DNA from 4 places in the Faecalimicrobium sp. JNUCC 81 genome. Region 4 is predicted to be linked to each of the others. Evidence: riboswitches for the same ligand, from Rfam matches in the RefSeq annotation. Region 4 holds a riboswitch; each other region holds the start of a gene.

Region 1 (2,209 bases), 330 kb from region 4:
TTCATCGTGTTATATAAAGGAGATGATTATATGAGTGAATGTAAAAAGAATAGTAATAAGTTAGTTATCAAAGGACCAGAAACAGATATAAAAAAATTTATTAAAGAACTTCTTATAGCAATACTTACATGTCTTTAGTATATATTACACCAAAACTACACTAAAAACCTAAAAAATACAATTAGAAAAGCTCTAATCATTTAATGATTAGAGCTTTTTATTATTTATCTTCTCTTAATAAGTACTCATTGTTATCTTGGTCTTTGAATGAGAACATTTTACCATAAGGCATAATCATAAGTTCTCCAACTTCAACTCCATTTTCTTTCATTTCATTGTATGATTTTTCTATATTAGTAGTACTTAGTAATATAGATGGATGATTAACATTTGCAGACGGGTTTTGAGTTAGCATCATTTTTTTATCATATAAAACAAATGTTGTAAATTCACTTTCACTTGGACCAACTTCTAACCAAGTCATGGGACCCATTGATTGTTCAAATTTTACTACAAAATTTAACTTTTCAGTCCAGAACTTTTTAGCATCATCTTGATTATCTACATATATTGTTATCTTGCCTATTTTATTGATCATGTTATCCTCCGAAGTTATGTATCGTTATTTAGTATTATTATTTACTTAAAATCATAATACTATAAATTAAATATTTAGTCAAACTTATGTTTGTAACTTAAAACAAACATAAGTGCTAGAAAAAGATATAATTGTTCCTAAATTATACATGATTAATTATATCTAAAATAAATATATAACTAGTTAAATAAAAAAATAAGAACTTACTATATCAATTAATATATATAAAATAGTATCAAAATCTTACTAATATAGAAATAAGCATAGACATGTGCTATTATTTATATAAAGGAACGAGGAAGTATATTCTGTATGTGGGCATCTGGAATATATGGAGTTAATGATGCAACCGACTTTAGACAATTAATGTCTAAAGTCTTTTTTTTTAAAGAAACGAGGAAGTATATTCTGTATGTGGGCATCTGGGATATATGGAGTTAGTGATGCAACCGGCTTTAAACAATTATTGTTTAAAGTCGGTTTTTTATTGCAAAAAATGAATAGAGGGAGTGTAAGTATGAAAAGTAATAAAAGGTATAGTTTTTTATTTACAACAATGTTAGTGGTAGTTAGTTTAATGATAAATCTTATGTCACCGGTCATAAATGTATTTGCCTTAGATACAAATAAAAATATTAGCCTATCAATAAGTAGCAATAAAAATCCTATAAAAGAAAATGATGAAGTTAAATTTACACTAAACTATAGTATAACGGGAGAATTAGGAAAATTAAAAGAAGGAGGAAATGTAATAACATTTAACCTCCCAGATGGATTTAGAGATATTAAACCATCTTATCCTAAAGATCATTTTGATAATGTCATAGTAGAAGGAACTAAAGTAGTAGCAACTTTAAGTGAAAAAGCACTTACTAATGGTATAGGGGGATATTTAAGTATTAGAGCTTTTGCACCTAAAGTTGATGAAGATAAAAAAGTTAGAGTTGAAGCTAGTTTAAATGGCGATACTACATATTTAGATGTTGATTTAGTAAATATAGATCCAGTGGTAACAGATGACCCAAAAGAAAAGCAAGAACATAATCTTGCAGTAGATAGATATTTAAATAAATATGCACAAAATGCAAGTCATTATGTTGATGGTATATTAACTGCAAATATACCTGCTCCTGCTGTTGGTAAAAGATGGGAGTTTATTGTTTCTATTAATGAGAAATACTCTAATTTAAATAACGTAGTCTTAAAAGATAAAATGCCTAATGGGTTAGAACTAGATATAAATAGTTTAAAAATAGAAGAAACACCATACATAGGAAATAAAAAAGACGTAACAAAAGAACTACTTTTAAAAACTGAGAAAACTAAAGATGGACTAGTAATAAACTTTGGAAATATAAACTCAAAATATGATATTTCATACTACGTTAATATAAATGAAGAGTTTCCAACTTATAAAAATACAGCAATATTAAATATAAACGGAAAGACTATTGAAAGTTCATCTATGCTAAAAACTAAAAAGGTAGAAGTACCTATGATTAAGAAATATGAAAATACGAAGTTTCATGATAAAAAAGGAAATAGTATAGTCACAGATATAGGTGATGAAATTGGATACACACTTGTTGTAAACCAAAATAAAGAGAATAT
Region 2 (2,209 bases), on a different replicon from region 4:
TGTTTATTAACTATACGAGAACTATCATGTCTTTAGACATGATAGTTTTGATTTAAAGATACAAGATACACTATCTATGGCATTATATAAACATATAAAACAGTAAATAAAAAATAGGAGGTATTAATGAAAGATAAAGGTATTGAGCGTAAATTAGATAGATTAGGGCGAATAATAATTCCAAAAGAAATAAGAACTAAATTGAATTTTAAAGAAAATCAATCGTTAAATATAAGCGTAGTTGATAATGCTGTTATTATAACAAAAAGTAAAAAGAGATGTTTATTTTGTTATGAATCAAAAGAATTGAAAGAATATAATGATTTTCTTATTTGTAAAGAATGTATAGAAAATATAAGTGATATAAAATAAAAAATACAAGTAATACAAATAAAAGAAGAAAAAGGTTAATTGAAATAGGAGCTATAATTGATAGCATAGAAGTTAATTCTATTGATTTAGCTAATGAGGTTTAAAAATCATTTTATTAATGCTGAAAAATCAAAGCTATGGTTAGAATAAGATTAATGAAGAAAATAAGGCTTAAACTAAGCCTTATTTTCTTCATTAATCTTATTCTACGATGTTGATATCATAGTCTTTTCTTAATTATCATTAGATTTCTTATTTGAAACTATTAATATAAATGCTACTACTAGCATCACTGGAAATATTAATAATTCCATACTAAACGGTGGTTCATTTATTAGATATGTCAACCTATACTGTTGATACACATACATACTTATTATAGTAAATACGCTTATTAATATTGACTCTTCAATATAATTTTTTTTCATATTATTACCTCTAATGTAAATTTTATTCATGTTACTACCTTTGTAATTTATTTATAAACAACATCTAAATATGTATTATGGTAGATTTTATCTACTTCATATGTAGTTTTATATACAGACCCTCCTTGGTAATGAAGAACCTTATACTTTTTAAATGTTATATCTGCTTTACCTCTTAACCTACTATATTTTGATGAATTTGCTGGAATATTTGCTGAGATAGTTTTAGTAAATCCTACACTAGTGCTAACACCTGAATAAGTATATCCAGCTGATGTTGAATATGTGTTTCCAGCCACATAGCTACTTGCTTTAACCCATGTTGGAGTTGCATATCCTGTATATACTCCATTTTTTCTTTGTGTACTTTGTAATATTCTTTGTTTATAAAAACCTACAGCTCTATCTTCTTCACCTGTACTTTGTTCTATTGTTAGTTGTTCTGATACAGGAGTTTTTTCCATTGCATATGATTTTACACCTATAGAGCTTATTAATGTAGCTGTGACCATAGTTATTCCTAATATGCTTTTTATGTTTTTATGTTTCATAAAATATCCCCCTTTGGTAACTGGCTAGCCTAGATATTTATCCTTAGCCCCTTTATTTTTAGTTTTCCGTCCCTCAATTTCTCAAGGTTTGGCTTTTCATTTGATTAACTTAATTATATATGTAAACATTTTCCTAAAACAGTCTTTTATTGTCAGAATTTTTATGCTATTCTGTATATAAGCGAGTTTATATGAGATATTTCTCCTTATAAGATTAACTATGTGTTAAATTTAAGTTTAAAGTATAGATATGAATAAGACTTAATTAAAAGCCTTATTCACATCTATAAACTCAATTATTTTTTTATTTATTTTAGTTTCCATTTCATAAACGCCTTTACACCCAATAAATAAAGGATTCATATAATTATCACTTTCTAATTCTTTTTTTCTATTTTCAATTTTTAATATATGTTCTACTCTGAATAAATCTAATTTTTCACCAGGTAAGTTAAATTTTAAATCTTTTATTTGATTATACAAATTTAAAGATTCATCAATCTTTCCTAAATATATAACATTATGTATTATACAACTTGATATCAGTGACTTAAAATATGCTTGCTCTATTTTTTCTTTTAATATAATTTTTTTATATTCAATTACTTTATCTATTATTTCATTACTATTTCTAGGTAAGCTATTTATTTCACCTATAAAATAAACTTGATATAAAATACCTAAAATAGCCGAAATATTTATAATGTTTTCTTTATTTGGAGTGCATGTTTCTAAACTTTTAAATAATCTTGATACTAAGTATTTTCTAGTTTTATTTGATACTTCTGTATTTCCTATAATGCTATATGTATACATAACTAACTCACAAAATAAAATATCTTTTTTTAGTAACTTTAC
Region 3 (2,209 bases), 920 kb from region 4:
GTAGTAGAGCCTGATCAAGTAGAAGTACTAAAATCTGATTTAGATGAAAAGTCTATAACCTTAATAACATGTACTCCAAAGTTTGTAGGAAGCCACAGATTAGTGATAAAAGGTAAATTAATTTAAATTATATCTATTAGGGATAATACACTATAGTCTAATTTCTTAAAAAAGTATAGTGTTTATTAATAGCTAGAAAGGTGGAAAAATGAATACATTAATAATATCAAAGTCATTTATGGTGAAAGACTCTGTATCAAAATTATTTATAGAAAATTTTAACCCAAAATATGTAGATCAAATATCAGATTTAAGTAATATTTCTGATGCAGAGTTAAGTGAATATAATTTTATTTTTATAAATATAGATGAGAATAATATAAATGATTTAAAAAGAATTAATTTATTAAGAGAAAGGGAAGAATCATTAAGAATACTAGCAATAGATTTTCATAAAAAAGAGAGTTTGTTTATAGAATCAGTTAAATTAGGAATTGGCGGATATATTTCTAATATAGAAGATAAAGAAGAATTTATTTATATTGTAAGAAAAATTATAGCTGGTAAAAAGTTTTATGAGGGCGACCTTATGCATAAGGCACTTACACATAAATTTAATAAATCTAATAGTCTATTAACTAATAGAGAAGAAGAAGTAATAAAAGAAGTTGCTAAAGGATTTAATAATTATAAAATATCAGAAACTTTATCTATAACAGAATATACAGTAAAAAAGCATATAAGTAGCATACTTCAAAAACTAGGTTTAAAGAATAGACAAGAAATAATATTATATATGCAAAATAATAATAAAAAAATAGAGAACTATATTTAAAATATAGTTCTCTATTTTTTTAAAAATTATAAAGTAATATAAATAATATACTCTAAAATTATTTTTGATTAAAATTTTAATTGAAAAATAAAATATATTTTACTATAATCAAAATATAAATATATTTTATAGTTTGGTGGTTTATATTATAAAGATAAAGTCAGGTACGTAAATGGATATCTAAAAAACTATATAATTAAAGTAGAAATATTGTAGAATATAGTTGTTGAAAATTTAAGCAGCTAAGAAGTATATTCTGTATTTGGGCGCTTGGGGTATATGGAGCGAGTAGCGCAACCGGCTTTTCTAGAGGGGGAAGTGATGTGAGGATATTGCTAATATCAGAATCATTTATAGTTAGAGAAGCAGTAGGAGCTTTATTTACAAAGAATTTGAAAGTGACAAGTATAGGAATTATAAGTGATTTGTATAGTATGAAAAAAGAAGATCTAGAGGAGATAAATTTTATATTTCTAGACATGAAAGAAAATTTACCGCAAAAGATTATGTTTTTAAATACTGTAAAAGGAAAATATGGAAATATTAAAGTTATCACTTTAGATTTAAATAAGGATATTAAGATATTCAAAAGAGTTGTTGATATGGGGATTGAAGGATATATAGTAGATATAGATGATAAAGAAGAATTTATATATACGATGAGTCGAGTCTTTAAAGGAAAAAAAGTATATGAAGCAGATGCACTGCAAGCTGTAGTTCAGAGGGATAAATCAAATGATTTAAGTGTATTGACACCAAGAGAAAGAGACGTATTATACAATATATCGAAAGGTTATAATAATAAAGAAATTGCAAAGATATTATATATAAGCGATTATACAGTAAAAAAACATGTTAGTAGTATACTAAGTAAATTAAATTTAAAAAACAGGCAAGAAGCTATAATATATGTTAATGAAAATAAGTTTGAAATTATATCTTAAAATAGTACACCTATATAGGCGTACTATTTTTTAATTATTTAAATTAATTACATCAACAAGTTTACCATGTACTACTGTACGTGTATTATTAGTTTCATAGCTACAAGTAGATAATGTAATTATTTTATCTTTTACACCTACACTTATATTTGATTTATTAATTGATTTATTAGTAATTTGATTTAAATATTTTTCATATTCTTTATTATTATTAAAGCTAGGAATTATATAGTTATAGCTAGGATCTACATAGTATGCAGAAAATACTTCATATACGTATTCTTTATCATTAGTTATTACTCTTATTTTATTGTTTTTATTAAAGAAGCTTTCATTTTTAAAATCTTCTAATTGACTAAACATAGTTTTATTTTTCATATTATGACCATAGATTATAGTATTTTCATCATTTTCAGATTTATTTCTATAA
Region 4 (2,209 bases):
GTTAAAGGAATTATCAGAAAGTGCGGATAACAAGGACAGGTATATGACTTTAAGAAGAATTGGCTTAGATGAAAAGATGATTAATAAATCTTTATTTATACAAATAGGAGTGTTCTTTGCTTTTCCATTAATACTTGCAGCTATTCACTCTATATTTGGAATACAAGTATGTAATATGATGTTAGAAACATTTGGTAAAGCAAAAATTCTTAAATCTATTATTATGACAGCTATATTTTTATTTGTAATATATGGTGGATACTTTATTATTACCTATCTATGTAGCAAAAATATAATCAAAGAACAACAATAGTTAGTTAATATAAGGACGTGATTTTATGGACAGAATATTAGGGTATTTTGTAATAGCTATAATTGGATTTTTAGGTGTATGTATTTTATATTCACCAGTATACTTTATTTTGAGAAAAAAGAAGATACCATTTATGAGACAGTTTAGTTGTTTATTGTTAGGTTTTAGTATTTTTATTATTTTAACAGTGACAATATTTTTAGGAGGAATAGATTTTAATCCACCATACCGATTTATAAATATTGTTCCATTTAAGTTTTTAATTGAAACCTATGATATGGGATATAAAGCAATGATGTCACAAGTAGTTGCTAATATTATAATGTTTATACCGATTGGGTTATTATTACCTATAGTATTAAAAAAATGTAGAGAGTTTAAGTATATATGCTTATACGCATTATTATTTACTTTTTTAATAGAATTTGTACAATATTTTATAGGCAGATCTTGCGATATTGACGATATTATTATGAATTTTATTGGTAGTGTATTAGGTTATGGTATCTATAAATTATTTGATAAAATAATTAAAAATAGTTAAGTTATTAAAAATAATATTTATTAGTTATGAAAAGATATTACCAAAATTATGGTGATATCTTTTTTTTACATAAAGTATAAATATCATAAAATTAAAATAGAAATATATTTATTATAATCTTGAATAAATTGATTTTTTAGTATATTCAGAAAAACATTATGAAAAAGATAGAATTAAAATAAAAAATATGTTAAAATAATTTTTAAATAAATAGGCAAAATTAGGGAAATCTAATGACGCAAAGCTATAGGGGCTAAGGTTTTATACTATGCCAGCCAGTTGCCAAAGAGTAAATATTCTTTGTATTTTAAGATATTGCGGACTGCTCTTTAGTGCAGTCTTTTTTGCTCTTAGGGTAAATTTTATTATAAAATTTATTTTAAAGGGAGATGAGCCATGAATAAAAAATTTATCATGACAGGATTATTAGTAACTATGTTAGCAACAAATGTTAATATCACAACAGTTTTTGCAAGTGATAGTAAAGTAAAAAAAGATAGTGTAGAAAATTTAAAGGTTTATAGAAAGACAAGTCTAAGTCCTAATCAGGACAACAAAAAATTCAATATACCTTTTCATGCCAGTGAACCACTAGGTATAGAAGTAATGGAAAAAACTGAAGTGGATATTTTCATCAAAGGTAAAGGTGTATCAGGTAGCGCAACATTATCTTTACATGATGTAAATAACTTAAGAGAATTAAAAACTATTAAAGTAGGAGAAAAAACTACTGTAGAAGTTCCTAGAAAAGGTCAATTATTTTTAGAAGTAGGAAATATTAAATATGATGGTAATGTAGATGATGATTTCTCTGTAGATGTAGTAATCACATTAGATGGTAGTGATTATAAAATTACACCTACTTATGATATGAGAAAAGAGAAATTATCTGATAAGGTCATTGTAGATGAGGATGAATTTGAAAACGCTATTTACTCTAATGAAAATAAAGAAGATGGAGCTTTATTTATAAGTGATAATGTAAGACTTTATGTTCCTAAATCAAAATACATACCAAAGAATATAGATGCTAGTGATACACTAGATACACATGAAAGAATTATATCAACATTTAATGAAACAGCAGGATTAAAAGAAGGTAACGATAAAGAAATAAATAGACCAAGAGAAAATTTTGTATTAGTTAGTGCAAGAAATGAACAAGTTGGATATATGTCTGCTGGAGGACAGATGTTAGATACTCTTCCTAAAAATATACATGAATATTTAAAAGACCCAAAAAAATCAGATACATGGGGAATGTATCATGAGTATGGACACATATATGAACAAGGTTGGGGATTTGTAGAGTATTGGAATAATATGTTTGCAAATACACTTAGAAGATTAGA

What was found. Region 4 has a riboswitch for cyclic di-GMP ahead of JNUCC81_RS07310 (putative mucin/carbohydrate-binding domain-containing protein). Riboswitches for the same ligand answer to the same signal wherever they lie in the genome.
Region 1: linked by a shared signal. The riboswitch ahead of JNUCC81_RS05780 (SpaA isopeptide-forming pilin-related protein) and the one ahead of JNUCC81_RS07310 (putative mucin/carbohydrate-binding domain-containing protein) in region 4 are both predicted to bind cyclic di-GMP.
Region 2: linked by a shared signal. The riboswitch ahead of JNUCC81_RS19130 (hypothetical protein) and the one ahead of JNUCC81_RS07310 (putative mucin/carbohydrate-binding domain-containing protein) in region 4 are both predicted to bind cyclic di-GMP.
Region 3: linked by a shared signal. The riboswitch ahead of JNUCC81_RS02815 (LuxR C-terminal-related transcriptional regulator) and the one ahead of JNUCC81_RS07310 (putative mucin/carbohydrate-binding domain-containing protein) in region 4 are both predicted to bind cyclic di-GMP.

Annotation. Positions count from the first base shown of each region.
Region 1 covers NZ_CM132203.1:1,145,196-1,147,404, forward strand. Annotated here, with positions in the region: gene JNUCC81_RS05775 (VOC family protein) at 221-598, opposite strand; cyclic di-GMP riboswitch class II at 879-962, shown strand; cyclic di-GMP riboswitch class II at 979-1,062, shown strand; gene JNUCC81_RS05780 (SpaA isopeptide-forming pilin-related protein) at 1,116-2,209, shown strand, end outside.
Region 2 covers NZ_JBSJXY010000002.1:25,671-27,879, forward strand. Annotated here, with positions in the region: gene JNUCC81_RS19120 (AbrB/MazE/SpoVT family DNA-binding domain-containing protein) at 127-372, shown strand; gene JNUCC81_RS19125 (hypothetical protein) at 606-800, opposite strand; gene JNUCC81_RS19130 (hypothetical protein) at 848-1,351, opposite strand; cyclic di-GMP riboswitch class I at 1,364-1,454, opposite strand; gene JNUCC81_RS19135 (site-2 protease family protein) at 1,613-2,209, opposite strand, start outside.
Region 3 covers NZ_CM132203.1:551,638-553,846, forward strand. Annotated here, with positions in the region: gene JNUCC81_RS02805 (class D sortase) at 1-126, shown strand, start outside; gene JNUCC81_RS02810 (response regulator transcription factor) at 209-835, shown strand; cyclic di-GMP riboswitch class II at 1,064-1,142, shown strand; gene JNUCC81_RS02815 (LuxR C-terminal-related transcriptional regulator) at 1,159-1,779, shown strand; gene srtB (class B sortase) at 1,810-2,209, opposite strand, start outside.
Region 4 covers NZ_CM132203.1:1,475,926-1,478,134, forward strand. Annotated here, with positions in the region: gene JNUCC81_RS07300 (ABC transporter permease) at 1-313, shown strand, start outside; gene JNUCC81_RS07305 (VanZ family protein) at 339-857, shown strand; cyclic di-GMP riboswitch class I at 1,061-1,144, shown strand; gene JNUCC81_RS07310 (putative mucin/carbohydrate-binding domain-containing protein) at 1,254-2,209, shown strand, end outside.